3 regions of the Paenisporosarcina sp. P4_D4 genome follow, and region 3 is predicted to be linked to each of the others. Evidence: riboswitches for the same ligand, from Rfam matches in the RefSeq annotation. Region 3 holds a riboswitch; each other region holds the start of a gene.
What was found. A riboswitch is a leader RNA that binds a small molecule or an ion and turns the genes downstream of it on or off. The one in region 3 is predicted to bind S-adenosylmethionine.

Region 1 (4,177 bases), on a different contig from region 3:
CACCATTTTGTTTTTAGCTGAACCTGGATGAACGCTTGTCCCACGTGTGATAACTTTAGCACCAGCTGCATTGAAACTTTCAAATTGAAGTTCTCCAAGAGGTCCGCCATCCATTGTATAAGCATACTTGGCATCAAATTTTTCAACATCAAATTTATGTGGCCCACGCCCAATTTCTTCGTCTGGAGTAAAGGCAACACGAAGTTTGCCGTGTTTAATGTCTGGATTATTAATTAGAAACTCCATAGCTGTCATAATTTCAGCAATTCCTGCTTTGTTGTCGGCACCTAGTAAAGTCGTGCCATCTGTTGTTATTAAAGTGTGCCCGATATAATTATTAAGCTCTGGGAAATCGTCAGGAGACATAACGGTTTCTTCGTTTAATCGGATGTCGCCACCTTCATAGCAATCGATACGCTGAGGGTTTACATTCTTACCTGTATAATCAGTTGCTGTGTCGACGTGAGCTAAAAAGCCGATTGTTGGCAATTCACGTTCTGAATTTGCAGGCAAAGTGGCAAATAAATAACCATTGTCATCAAGTGAAATGTCTTCCATTCCGATTGAAGCCAATTCTTTTTCTAGTTCGTGCAATAAGTCCCACTGACCTGGTGTAGATGGACAAGTGGTGCTTTCAGCATCTGATTGTGTATCAATTTTGGCATAACGTACAAGGCGTTCGATTAATGTTTCTTGCATGGTTTCATCTCCCTTAGAAAAGTTGGTTCGGAGTCGGGCAGATATTGACCGACATGATGCGGGCCAGTAGTCTTTACCCCTTACCTCAGTTTAGCACTTTCATTCGGTTCACGGAATAATGATTGTTCTGGCCGAATGAAATTTTAACGACTTTTTAGTAAATTCGGAATAAAAAATAGATTCCCCAATTAATTGGAGTGAGTCACTTTTTTCTTTTTGATAACCGAAGAAACTCGTGGTTCCATCCCGGATCTCAAACGGTGTATATTCTCGCGATGCTTCCATAACGCAAGTAAGAAGAGTGCGGTGGTTATGACAATTGGCATAGTACTTTCTGTAATCAAAAAGGCTAAAATGATATATGTAATATATAAGAACAGTACACCGATTAATAAGTAATCTGTCACCAATGAAACGACAATCAGCAAGATAAGTCCAACCAATCCGATTCTCCAATCCAGTACTAACATCACTCCAATAACAGATGCCGTTCCTTTACCACCATCAAAATGCATCTGAAATGGATAATTGTGACCTATTACGACAGATGCCCCCACAAGAAATAATAGGACCCATTGATACTCCAAGGAAAGATCAGTAGATTCGAATATAAGACGCAAAAGGACGATTGCAAGTATTCCTTTACCAATATCAACAAATGCAACGAGTGCCCCGTATTTCCAGCCTAATACAATAGTGGCATTGGATGCCCCCGCATTCTTTACTCCCTGTTCCTTTACATTCACCCCAGAAAGCCGTTGCGCCACATTTGAACCGTGGAGACAGCCAATTAAATAACCTGATAGTAAGGTGATTAGCACCCATAATGCAAGATTCATATTCCCAACCCCTTTTTTTCACTAACTCTTTAAACGTTTGAGTGTTGGCAGAAGTTTCAAAAAATTATATAAATAATTCTTGACTATTTATGGATATTAAACATATACTGATTCTCAAGATGGAAAACTAAATCAAATACTCTTATCTAGAGTGGCGGAGGGACTAGGCCCTGCGATGCCCGGCAACCGGCAAGTGATTAACTTGCAAAGGTGCTAATTCCTACAGATTTCTTTAGTGGAGATCTGAAAGATAAGAGGAGGATCACGCACTTGTGAGCCCCTCTTCTTAAGCGAAGACGGGGCTTTTTTCTGTTCATAAAACTCCTCTTTCGCCTCCACACTTCCATCTAAAACACAATCCAGGAGGGAAAACAATGACAAATCTTCAACCGGAAACTCTACTTTTACACGGAGGTCAGCAGCCGGACCCAATCACGGGTTCCCGTGCAGTGCCAATCTACAAAACAACTTCTTTTGTTTTCAGAGATACGGAACATGCCCAAAACTTATTCGCCTTGCAGGAAACTGGACACATTTATTCACGCATCGGCAACCCGACTGTGGACGTATTTGAACAGCGAATCGCGTTATTGGAAGGTGGCACAGCAGCGGTAGCCCTATCGAGTGGCATGGCTGCGATAGCCTTCTCCATTCTGAATGTAGCAGGAGCCGGTGATGAAATCGTCGCTGCTGGCAATTTGTATGGTGGGACCTACAATCTATTTGCCAATACACTTCCACGGTATGGAATCACGGTGAAGTTTGTAGATTCCACCGATCCTGAGAATTTCCGCGGGGCCATTACCGATAAAACGAAAGCCATTTTCGGGGAAATCATCGGAAACCCAAGCCTTCATGTTTTGGACGTAGAAGCTGTAGCTGACATTGCACACGAGAACGGAATTCCGTTGATTATCGATAATACGTTTGCAACGCCATACGGAAGCAACCCTATCGAATTCGGTGCGGATGTAGTCGTTCATTCAGCTACGAAATGGATTGGGGGACACGGTACGTCAATCGGCGGTGTCGTTGTGGATGCAGGTAAGTTTGATTGGAACAGCGAGAAGTTTCCTGGCTTTACGGAACCGGATACGAGCTACCATGGCCTTCGTTACGGGATTGATGTCCCCCAAGTGGCTTTCGCGATTAAACTGCGGGTCCAGCTACTGCGTGACTTCGGTCCATGCCTAAGCCCGGATAATGCATTCGCTTTTTTGCAAGGTCTTGAAACATTGCATCTCCGCGTACCGAAACATAATGAAAATGCAATTGCAGTCGCACAATACTTAGCAAATCATCCGGCAGTAGAATGGGTAAGTTTCAATGGTTTCGAATCTCATCCATCTCATCAATTGGCAAACAAGTACTTAAAGAATGGATACGGCTCGATTGTGAATTTTGGCATTAAAGGAGGTCGGAAAGCAGGACGAAAACTTATCGACCATGTCCAAATCTGGTCGCATGTGGCTAATGTAGGGGATGCAAAATCGCTCATTATCCATCCTGCTTCAACAACCCATCAACAGTTAAGCAGTGAAGAGTTGAAGCAATCGGGTGTAACGGAAGAGTTGATTCGTCTATCAGTAGGATTGGAATCTGTGAAAGACCTGGTAGCCGATTTGGGGAAAGCAATAGAACATGCCACCGTCGTAACGGTTTAATGTGGAGGTGAATTTAATGGCAACAGGAAGTGTGACAATCGGGAATTTTCAACTAGAGTCTGGAGAATGGCTTGAGCATGTTGAACTTTCATATGAAACTCTTGGTCCTTCAGAAGCACCAGTTGTTTTGGTTTGTCATGCGTTAACTGGCAATCAATATGCCGTTGGATCAAAGGAATCACCGGGCTGGTGGAGCGGGTTAATTGGACCGGGAAAGAATATTGATACCGACTCTTTTCGAGTTATTACACTGAATGTCCTTGGAGGATGCTCGGGTACGACGGGGCCGTTGACCATCAATCCCTCTACAGGCAATCCATATCGATCATCCTTTCCGACAATTACAATTCGTGATATGGTGCATGCGGAAAAAAAGGCATTACTAGCTTTGGGTATTAATCGGCTTCATGCGGTAGTTGGTGGGTCACTTGGTGGCATGCGTGTTTTGGAGTGGGGATTACTTTATCCAAAAGATATGGATATTCTTATTCCTTTAGCAGTTACCCCTTATCTAAGTGACACAGGTATTGCTTTTAACTACATTGGAATCCATGCAATTGAGACGGATGCGAATTATCTCAATGGAAACTATACCTGTTCCTCGGAGATCAAGGGGTTTGAAACGGCTCGAATGGCGGGGCTGGTTACTTATCGTAGTGAACAATTACATAAGAACCGTTTTGCCAGAAAGACCAGAAGCGATGGATTGTTCGAAATCGAATCCTATATGAAATATCAAGGGGTAAAACTGGCTAACCGTTTTGATGCGAATAGCTACCTTACCTTGTTAAGAGCAATGAATACCCATGATATCGGAAGGGATAGAGGGGGTATAGAAATTGCGGCAAAGCAATTTGAAGCAAAAGTGATTACCATAGCATTCACATATGATTTACTATATCCACCTGAGGACATTTGCTCTTTTGCGCATCTCGTTCCTAATCATCATTTCTGTATGGTCAACACAAGATTCGG
Region 2 (4,177 bases), on a different contig from region 3:
TTTTCACGAAGATTGGTTGGAAGCTTCTCGATGTCCCATTTTTCATAAATAACTTCATTGCTGTTCAAAAAGGCGATGACTGCTTGCTCTTCTTCAATGCGTTCGTTGTTTGCGTGTTTGCGAATGTATGCCATTTTTAATAACTCCCCACTACATGTTTTATAGTTGCTATTTTCACTTGGTACGAGAATAAAAATTCCCATGCTTCCAAATATTTTTTCGCTTCAAAAGCGTCTTTGCCCCACACCGTGATGCCGTGATTTTTAATCAGGATTGCTCCCGTGTCCCCTGTTACATAACGATCAAATTGTTCAGCAAGTGTCGGGATATGCGCGACATTTGGAATGATCGGAATGCTGACTTTGGCATCTTGTTCCCAGGAACCGAGTGCTTTAATAATTTCATTTCCGGTGAAATCGATATGTGTATCATGTTTATACAGTTCTGTGATGACATTGTTGTCAATCGTGTGCACATGAAGGACACAACCGGCATTTGTTTTGTTATAAATCTTAGCGTGGAGCAAAGTTTCAGCCGATGGCTTTGACATCGTTTCCTCCAACTTTTCACCAGCTGCATCAACCAGTAAAAAGTCATGATCCGTGAATTTCCTTTTGTCCTTACCGGATGCTGTAACGAGGAATGTAACCGGTTCATTCGTTACCTTAATCGATAAATTACCACTCGTTCCGTAGAACCAATCGCGGTCTGCGAGTTCTTTTTTTATGGCCGCAAGCTCGTTCCAACGGGAAAAGTAATTGCTCATGTGCGTACCTCCAATTGCTTTAAAATGTGAATCACGTCTGTAAATGTTTCAAATGGCTCAAAAGGAATATCGAGTTCTTCGCATTTTTCGATGAGGAAGTCCCGCGCTATGACTTTGTCTGCCAGTTTGGCCGCTTGCAAATCGGTAATGGAATCACCGATGACGATTTTGTAAGTGTTGTCGTCACTCAGTTTGCGGATAATGGATGGTTTACAACAACCACAGCCATTCGAGCAATGTTCATCGCATGTATGAGGCCAGTTGATTGTGATGGTTTCTCCAGAAAAATCTGCCACATTGCAGTAAATACGGTCGTCTTCTATATGTTCCTTCACGAGTGGCTTAACAAAGAAATCAATGCCTCCAGATACAATAAAGAGTGGAATCTTCTGTGCTTTCGTATAGGCCACAAAATCCTCAAATCCTTCTCGAATTTGTGCCTGTTCCAATACAAATTGGGTAATTTCATCTTTTTGGTCGGTTGATAGCAAGTTGAAAAGTTGTGTCACGCCTTGTTGAATGGTTATTTGTTGGCCGAGAATCTGATCTTTAATCGGCTCCCACTCGGGGGGTGCGAATTTTTTCATGATGGCCATAATGTTATCTTTCGTGGTAATCGTGCCATCAAAATCACAAAATATAACGGGTTGTGTCATCGTACTTTGTCACCCCACAATTCCAGTGCTTGTTGCAGTTCTGCATTTGTTTGCGCAGCCTCTGATAAGGTCTTCCTTGAAAGCGTTGCATCAACCGCTTGCCTGAATGCTTTGCCCCCTGCCGCAGAACCTGCTGGATGTCCGTGCACCCCGCCACCTGCATTGATGACGGAATCAATACCAAAGTCTTCAATCAGTTGCGGCACCATGCCCGGATGAATTCCGGCTGAAGGCACTGGCAAAGAGGTCTTTATCAAACCAGGAACATGGAGTGCATCTGCAATTTGTAGTGTTTCTGATTTTTCCAAGGCCACACTGCCATATGGTGAAGGAAATAACGAGAAATCCGCCCCGGCAAGTCGCAATAATTTACCCAGTGCGAGGTGGTTTGAGAGACCATACTTTTGGGATGGAGTGAATGCTCCCGAAACGGCTGGGTGTGCCATAATCGGAATCGCAATTTCTGGATCTTCAGCTAAACTTTGCAGTGTATCCAATCCGTATGCATAAACATTAAACAGCAACATATCTGCCCCTAGCTCTGTCGCGTGTCTTGCTTTGTCTTTTAAGTCGAATGTACGTCCTGTCAAATTCACTGCGTAACGTGTGCGGTGACCTGTCTCCGAGAAAACATGCTCGAGTACTTCACGTCCTTTTACAATCCGTTGTTCAAAAGGCGTCGACTCGTTTTCGAATAAAATTTCATCATCTTTCACAAAATCCACACCACCGCGTGCTTGGTGTTCGAGTTGTGTTAGTAAAAAGCCCAAATCTTTCCCGAGTATGCCTTTAAAGATACTCATGACAAATGGTCGTTCTTGCACGCCTGTCAATTGTCGGATTCCTTCTGTGCCGAATTTCGGCCCTGGAAAGTGGCCCGTTAATTCCGGACTGAACTCCAAATCAATTAATTTGATTTCCCCGTCCAGTGATAACTTGCCAAAAGTCGTCGTTAAAATGGCTGGCAAATCAGGACTGAAATTCGCCATGGGGTATGCAATGCGAATAATTCCTTTCGTTCGGCTTTCTAATTGACTATTTTCTTTTTGGACAGATACAACGCGTCCCTTATGTTTCTTCAGTTGCTGTTGTTCCAGTTGCGGTAAGTCGGTCCATGATCCGACCGTCAAGCCAAGTGCGATGCCTTCTGCTTTTTTTTCTAAATTTTCTTCTATGCTATGGACTAAATAAGTCGCGATTACTTCACTCAATGTCTCCACCTCTTTAGGGAAAATAAAAAACCTCTTCACAAAAAAGAAGAGGTTAGTAGTTGAACTAACATCCTCTTATCTGTCAGCTACTGCTGCAAGAATTAGCACCGTGCCTACTCGCGTAAGTCGGTTGCCGGGTTTCATAGGGCTAGTCCCTCCACCTGCTCTTGATAAGAAAAATGTAGATATGATATTTTTTAAAATCTAAATTGGATTATGACAGGGTGCAAAATACTTGTCAACATAATTTTCTAACAAATTAAAATATACTGCTTTTTATGTGTGTGATAAAGTTATGCTATGTTTGCCGGGAAATAGATATGACCGTCCTAAGAAATAAATTTCAAACCGACAGCCGCTCCTAACACCATGGCAATAAACAGCATGCGCAACCATGTTTTAGGCTCCCCGTATAAAATCATGCCTAAAATCGCTCCACCTGAAGCACCAATACCTGTCCACACTGCGTATGCCGTACCCATCGGAAGGGTTTCCATGGCGAGTGCAAGGAACAGGAAGCTTGCCAAAAAGCTTGCGAACAATCCGCTAATGGACTTCCAATTGCGACTTTTATGCACTTGACTGATCATCGCCACACCTGTCATTTCAAACAATCCAGCAATGATTAAGAATATCCACGCCATTAGGATTCCACCTCTTCCTGTTCTTTTGTCACCAGCTTAAGCCCGACAACCCCAATTAACAGAAGTGCAATCAAGGCAATTTTTGCGATACTAAATGATTCCCCGAAAAAGAGGATATCCGCAATCACTGTACCAGCTGTACCAAGTCCGACAAACACTGCATACACGGTTCCAACAGGAAGTGTTTTCCCTGCCATAATCATTAAATAGAAACTCACTGAAATCGCAATTGCCGTGCCCAACCATGTCCAAATATCATCCGCATGCTTGAGACCAATTACCCAAAACACTTCAAAAAATGCTGCTATGAAGACTTTCATCCATTCTTTATTCATGAAAACATACTCCTTTTCCAAATCAAAATAAGCCCGAGAGATAAACGTATCATACGTCATCTCCCAGGCTTTTATCCTTCCGTGTATCTTTGCATGTGTGCAAAGCGTTTTCTCTTGGACCAGACCAAACCGGTTGTTTGCGGAACCCTAGAAAACTTGGCCGCCATTGTGAAAATGGCGCTTTATGAATTTATTAATTCCATGGCTAGAATAAACTATATTTTACAGAGAGTCAAACGATGCGCTCGCTTTAAAGAAACAGTTGTAACAATTGGAAGTAAATGTAATACTTAATGGTACTATATTTGGTTGTTGCGGAAGGAGAATCACAATGAAAACCTTCAAAAATAAGATGATTATTCTAATCATGTCCATCGTCATTTTCGTCATTTATTTTCAGATACTTGGATTTTTTGCAGGTAATCTACTTCCTATCTCTCCACTTGGTACGATGATTGGATTGATCATTCTTTTTCTTCTCATCCCGATTTCGTATCTGTCAGCGTATGGAGTGGTAAAAGTTATTAAAGATATGTAAATTCCCGTATGAAGGAGTTTTTAAACA
Region 3 (4,177 bases):
CTCTCCCTTTTTTTGTTTATTTGATCGAGCTTTCACCCGAAAGCACCTTAACGTTTGTCTGTTTTTGTTGTGATCGAATCTCCCACCCATTGGATGATAAAGACAATTAGTAAAATGATAATTGTGGAAACAACTGTTACATCTCCCCTACTGCGTTGGAAGCCATCTAAAAATGCGAGTGTTCCAAGACCGCCCGCTCCAATAATTCCTGCCATCGCGGTATAACCTACAAGGGCAATTGCTGTAACGGTCAGTCCTGAGATTAATGCAGGCATGGACTCTGGAAGAAGCACTTTCCAAATGATTGTGGAAGTTTTAGCGCCCATTGAGCGAGCAGCTTCAATTACACCTTTATCTATTTCACGTAATGCAATCAGGACCATGCGGGCATAAAATGGTGCTGCACCTATGATTAGTGCCGGTAATGCAGCATTTGCCCCACGAATCGTACCGAGTAGGAATTTAGTAAACGGAATCAACAAAATAATTAAGATGATAAACGGGATGGATCTGAAAATATTAACGAACGCCCCTGTTAACCAGTACACTATTTTATTTGCCCATAATTGACGAGGGCTAGTTACAAACAGCAAAATTCCAAGTGCAAGTCCGATTATGAAAGTTAAAACGGTAGCCATTGAAGTCATATATAACGTTTCAAGTGTGGCTTCCCACATTTTTTCCCAATCCACATTCGGTAGAAGGTTTTCAATCATGTGAAATCACCTCCGTATGAACATCTTGTCCATGTAAATAATCAATCGCTTGATTGATGGCATTTGAATCGCCATCGATTTGTAAATATAACGTTCCATATGCACCATTTTGAGTTTGTGCGATATTCCCTTGAACGATGTTAACTTCTACTTGATATTGCTTAATTAATCTTGATAGAATCGGTTGCTCCGTTCTATCTCCGACAAAAACTAGTTTCACAAGCTTGCCTGAGGGATATTGCTCTACCAAATGAGCAATCGTCTGGCTGGCTGACTCCGGACCATTTACCTGGGCAACAAAACGTTTCGTAATGGGTTGTTCAGGAGTTTGGAATATTTGAAGTACACTTCCCATTTCAACCACTTTTCCAGCTTCCATGACTGCAACCCGATGACAAATTTTACGGATGACATGCATTTCATGTGTAATCAGGACAATTGTCAAACCCAACCGTTTGTTGATATCTACCAATAGTTCCAATATGGCATCTGTTGTTTCAGGGTCAAGTGCTGATGTCGCTTCATCACATAGCAGCACTTCAGGATTATTGGCAAGGGCACGTGCAATTCCTACCCGTTGCTTTTGACCGCCGGATAATTGGGAAGGGTATGCTTTCTCCCTGCCTGTCAATCCAACTAGTTCGATTAATTCTTTAACTCGTTCTGAACGTTGCGTTTTGCTAATCCCTGCAATTTCTAGTGGGAATGAGATATTTTCCTCGACTGTCCGCGACCATAGTAAGTTGAAATGTTGAAAAATCATGCTTACTTTTTGTCTTGCACTACGAAGATCCTGTCCTGAACTGGACGAGATTTCGTGTCCATTTACAGTGACACTACCTGAAGTAGGTTTTTCCAAGCCATTTAATAATCGGATCAAAGTACTTTTTCCTGCTCCACTGTAACCGATTATGCCAAAAATCTCGCCTTGATCAATCGTCACATTCACGTCATCTACCGCTATGAGTTGTCCATTACCGGTTTCAAACCGTTTTGATAAGTTTTTTAATTGAATCATATTCACTTCACCTCTGAATTTATACACCATTTTATTTGTTTTCTTTATCATGCATTTGCACTGGCTGCATGTTTCGCATGAGTCAAGAAGTTTAAAACCACTTACCTGCACTCAAGCATAACGCGCGCAAATAAACTCTTTCATTTCATTTAATATCAACATCATTTTATTGAAATATCCTAAAAAAATAAAAATCCCTTCCGCAGACAAGCAGAAGGGACTAATGCACAATTATATACGTTAGACCGTTCTCTCATCTTTCAAAGCGAATTCGCTTTGAGTGATTTGGCACCATTTCACAAATTGTGACGGTTGCCGGGCTTCATAGGGCACTTCCCTCAGCCTCTCTTTATAAGAGTTTACGATATTAAGTTTTTAGTTACGAATGATAATGTAACACGTTCAAATGCGAACGTCAATTTTTTTTTTGCAAACGATTATATAGATAGGGAACTGATTGAAAAGCATAAACTTTTTCAACTATTTGACCATTTTCCGCAATGAGTAAACAAGGGACGCTTTGGATTTGATAATCGACCGCTAAACTTTCTACATAGTTCAAGTTTGCTTTCCCTATTTGCAAATCTGGCAAAAGTTCTTCCACAACGTCCATCATTTTTGAGGCAACTTGGCAAGTTCCACACATGGGCGTATATAAATAATAAGCTGCCCTCTTTGCGTTTTGAGAATGATTTTCCCACTCCGCTCGCGTCCATTCTTTCATTGTATTCATCCTTTAGGCAATAAATTCCGCTTTAACATCGATATTCGCTCCGAGCAACACAGTCGCTAGAACTTTCATTGGTGTAGTCGCAACTTCTCGGTAGGCTGGATCAGTATATAAATGAAGTGCTTCGGGAAATTCACGTTTAATGAGCGCACGTAATTTCTCTCCGGACTTATCAGCATCGACAAATACATAAATCTCCAACTGATCGTAGGGGGCTAATATTTCTTCCAATCGCGTGGGGCTGACTGTTCCGTTCGTGCAGATAATTTCAACTGGCTCTGCAATAAGTCGCAGAATCCGCTGTTTATCTGATCGACCTTCTACAATTATGACTTTATCTATTGGCATGGGATCACTCCTGGCTGTACTGACATAAAAGATTGTTTAAAAAGTTTTCTTGAAACGGAGTCCATCAGGTTGCAACTCTTCCCGATCACAACCATTGCCACTCTTTTCAATATCCCGTTTTAAACTCGCTGTTATAATCGACATATGCAAAAAACGCCGAACAAATGTCGGCGTTCAACTAACGATATTACTCTTGTGTCATTTCTTCGTATTGCTCAGCCGTCATTAATGAGTCCACTTCAGACAAATCTGTAGGTTCTACAACGATCATCCATGCATTCTCGTATGGAGATTCATTCACGAATTCAGGACTGTCTTCCAATCCGCTGTTCACTTCAACTACTTTACCACTGATTGGTGCGTATAGCTCAGAAACTGTTTTAACAGATTCAACACTGCCAAATGGTTCGTTCGTTTTGATTTCGTCGCCTACTTGTGGAAGTTCTACGAATACAATATCACCAAGCTCAGATTGAGCGAAGTTAGTGATGCCGATGCGTGCTTTTCCATCTTCAACTTTAACCCATTCGTGTTCCTCAGAGTAGCGTAATTCTTTTGGTGTGCTCATTAATACCCCTCCAAATATGTAATATATTCAACTTCAGTTTGACATAATCTTTCCTTAAAAACAAGAACAGAAAATCAGCTTTTCCAATTCACAGTAAAATCCGACTCCTTAAAACCTACTGTGGCTTTCAAGCCGTCCGTCACAAGGGGTCTCTTAATGAGCATCCCGTCTGAAGCAAGCAATTCATATTGTTCTTCATCTGACATCGTCGGCAGTTTATCTTTTAAACCAAGCTCCCTGTATTTCATTCCACTCGTGTTATAAAACTTCTTAAGCGGCAACCCACTTGTCTCTACGATCTTTTTCAACTCTTCCTTTGAAGGGGGAGTTTCTACAATATGTACATCATGATACGTAAGACCTTCGGCATCCAACCATGCTTTAGCCTTTTTGCAAGTACTACATTTCGGATATCCATAATACGTAATAGCCATCATTAAACCTCCTTATCATCATTTTAACCAGTCTATCAAAAAATAAATCCGAACACCTCATCAGAAGCGTTCGGATTTTTTATTCTACGTTTTTCTTTGCGTCAATCAAATATTTTCACTTGTTTATTTCCAGTTTTGAAGGAAGTTCTCCTTAGGTTCATCGAAGAACCTATCGGTGATTTTTAGTATTAATAGTTTTCTTAAAATACAAACAAGGCGAAGTGGCAGAAGCACTTCGCCTTGTTCAATAATAGGGTCAAATATCGAAATTTTATTAAACTACGTATTTCACAGCGTCAATCAATTTAACCGAAGCTTCACGTTTTTTGGCAATTACATTATAAGGAGTAGAGCGAGTCAATT

Region 1: linked by a shared signal. The riboswitch ahead of AC1DSL_RS00080 (O-acetylhomoserine aminocarboxypropyltransferase/cysteine synthase family protein) and the one ahead of AC1DSL_RS10825 (methionine ABC transporter ATP-binding protein) in region 3 are both predicted to bind S-adenosylmethionine.
Region 2: linked by a shared signal. The riboswitch ahead of AC1DSL_RS05640 (2,3-diketo-5-methylthiopentyl-1-phosphate enolase) and the one ahead of AC1DSL_RS10825 (methionine ABC transporter ATP-binding protein) in region 3 are both predicted to bind S-adenosylmethionine.

What each region holds. Positions count from the first base shown of each region.
Region 1 is NZ_JBFUIO010000001.1:13,072-17,248, forward strand. Features, by position in the region: gene pepT (peptidase T) at 1-699, opposite strand, end outside; gene AC1DSL_RS00075 (glycerol-3-phosphate acyltransferase) at 888-1,538, opposite strand; SAM riboswitch class I at 1,678-1,795, shown strand; gene AC1DSL_RS00080 (O-acetylhomoserine aminocarboxypropyltransferase/cysteine synthase family protein) at 1,913-3,202, shown strand; gene metX (homoserine O-acetyltransferase MetX) at 3,219-4,177, shown strand, end outside.
Region 2 is NZ_JBFUIO010000013.1:11,487-15,663, forward strand. Features, by position in the region: gene AC1DSL_RS05625 (cupin domain-containing protein) at 1-134, opposite strand, end outside; gene AC1DSL_RS05630 (methylthioribulose 1-phosphate dehydratase) at 137-766, opposite strand; gene AC1DSL_RS05635 (2-hydroxy-3-keto-5-methylthiopentenyl-1-phosphate phosphatase) at 763-1,422, opposite strand; gene AC1DSL_RS05640 (2,3-diketo-5-methylthiopentyl-1-phosphate enolase) at 1,419-2,633, opposite strand; SAM riboswitch class I at 2,706-2,810, opposite strand; gene AC1DSL_RS05645 (DMT family transporter) at 2,963-3,277, opposite strand; gene AC1DSL_RS05650 (DMT family transporter) at 3,277-3,612, opposite strand; guanidine-I (ykkC/yxkD leader) riboswitch at 3,671-3,774, opposite strand; gene AC1DSL_RS05655 (hypothetical protein) at 3,944-4,150, shown strand.
Region 3 is NZ_JBFUIO010000042.1:12,143-16,319, forward strand. Features, by position in the region: gene AC1DSL_RS10820 (methionine ABC transporter permease) at 48-716, opposite strand; gene AC1DSL_RS10825 (methionine ABC transporter ATP-binding protein) at 709-1,734, opposite strand; SAM riboswitch class I at 1,985-2,092, opposite strand; gene AC1DSL_RS10830 (thioredoxin family protein) at 2,150-2,458, opposite strand; gene AC1DSL_RS10835 (toprim domain-containing protein) at 2,471-2,812, opposite strand; gene gcvH (glycine cleavage system protein GcvH) at 3,000-3,380, opposite strand; gene AC1DSL_RS10845 (arsenate reductase family protein) at 3,455-3,814, opposite strand; gene AC1DSL_RS10850 (acyl-CoA dehydrogenase family protein) at 4,089-4,177, opposite strand, start outside.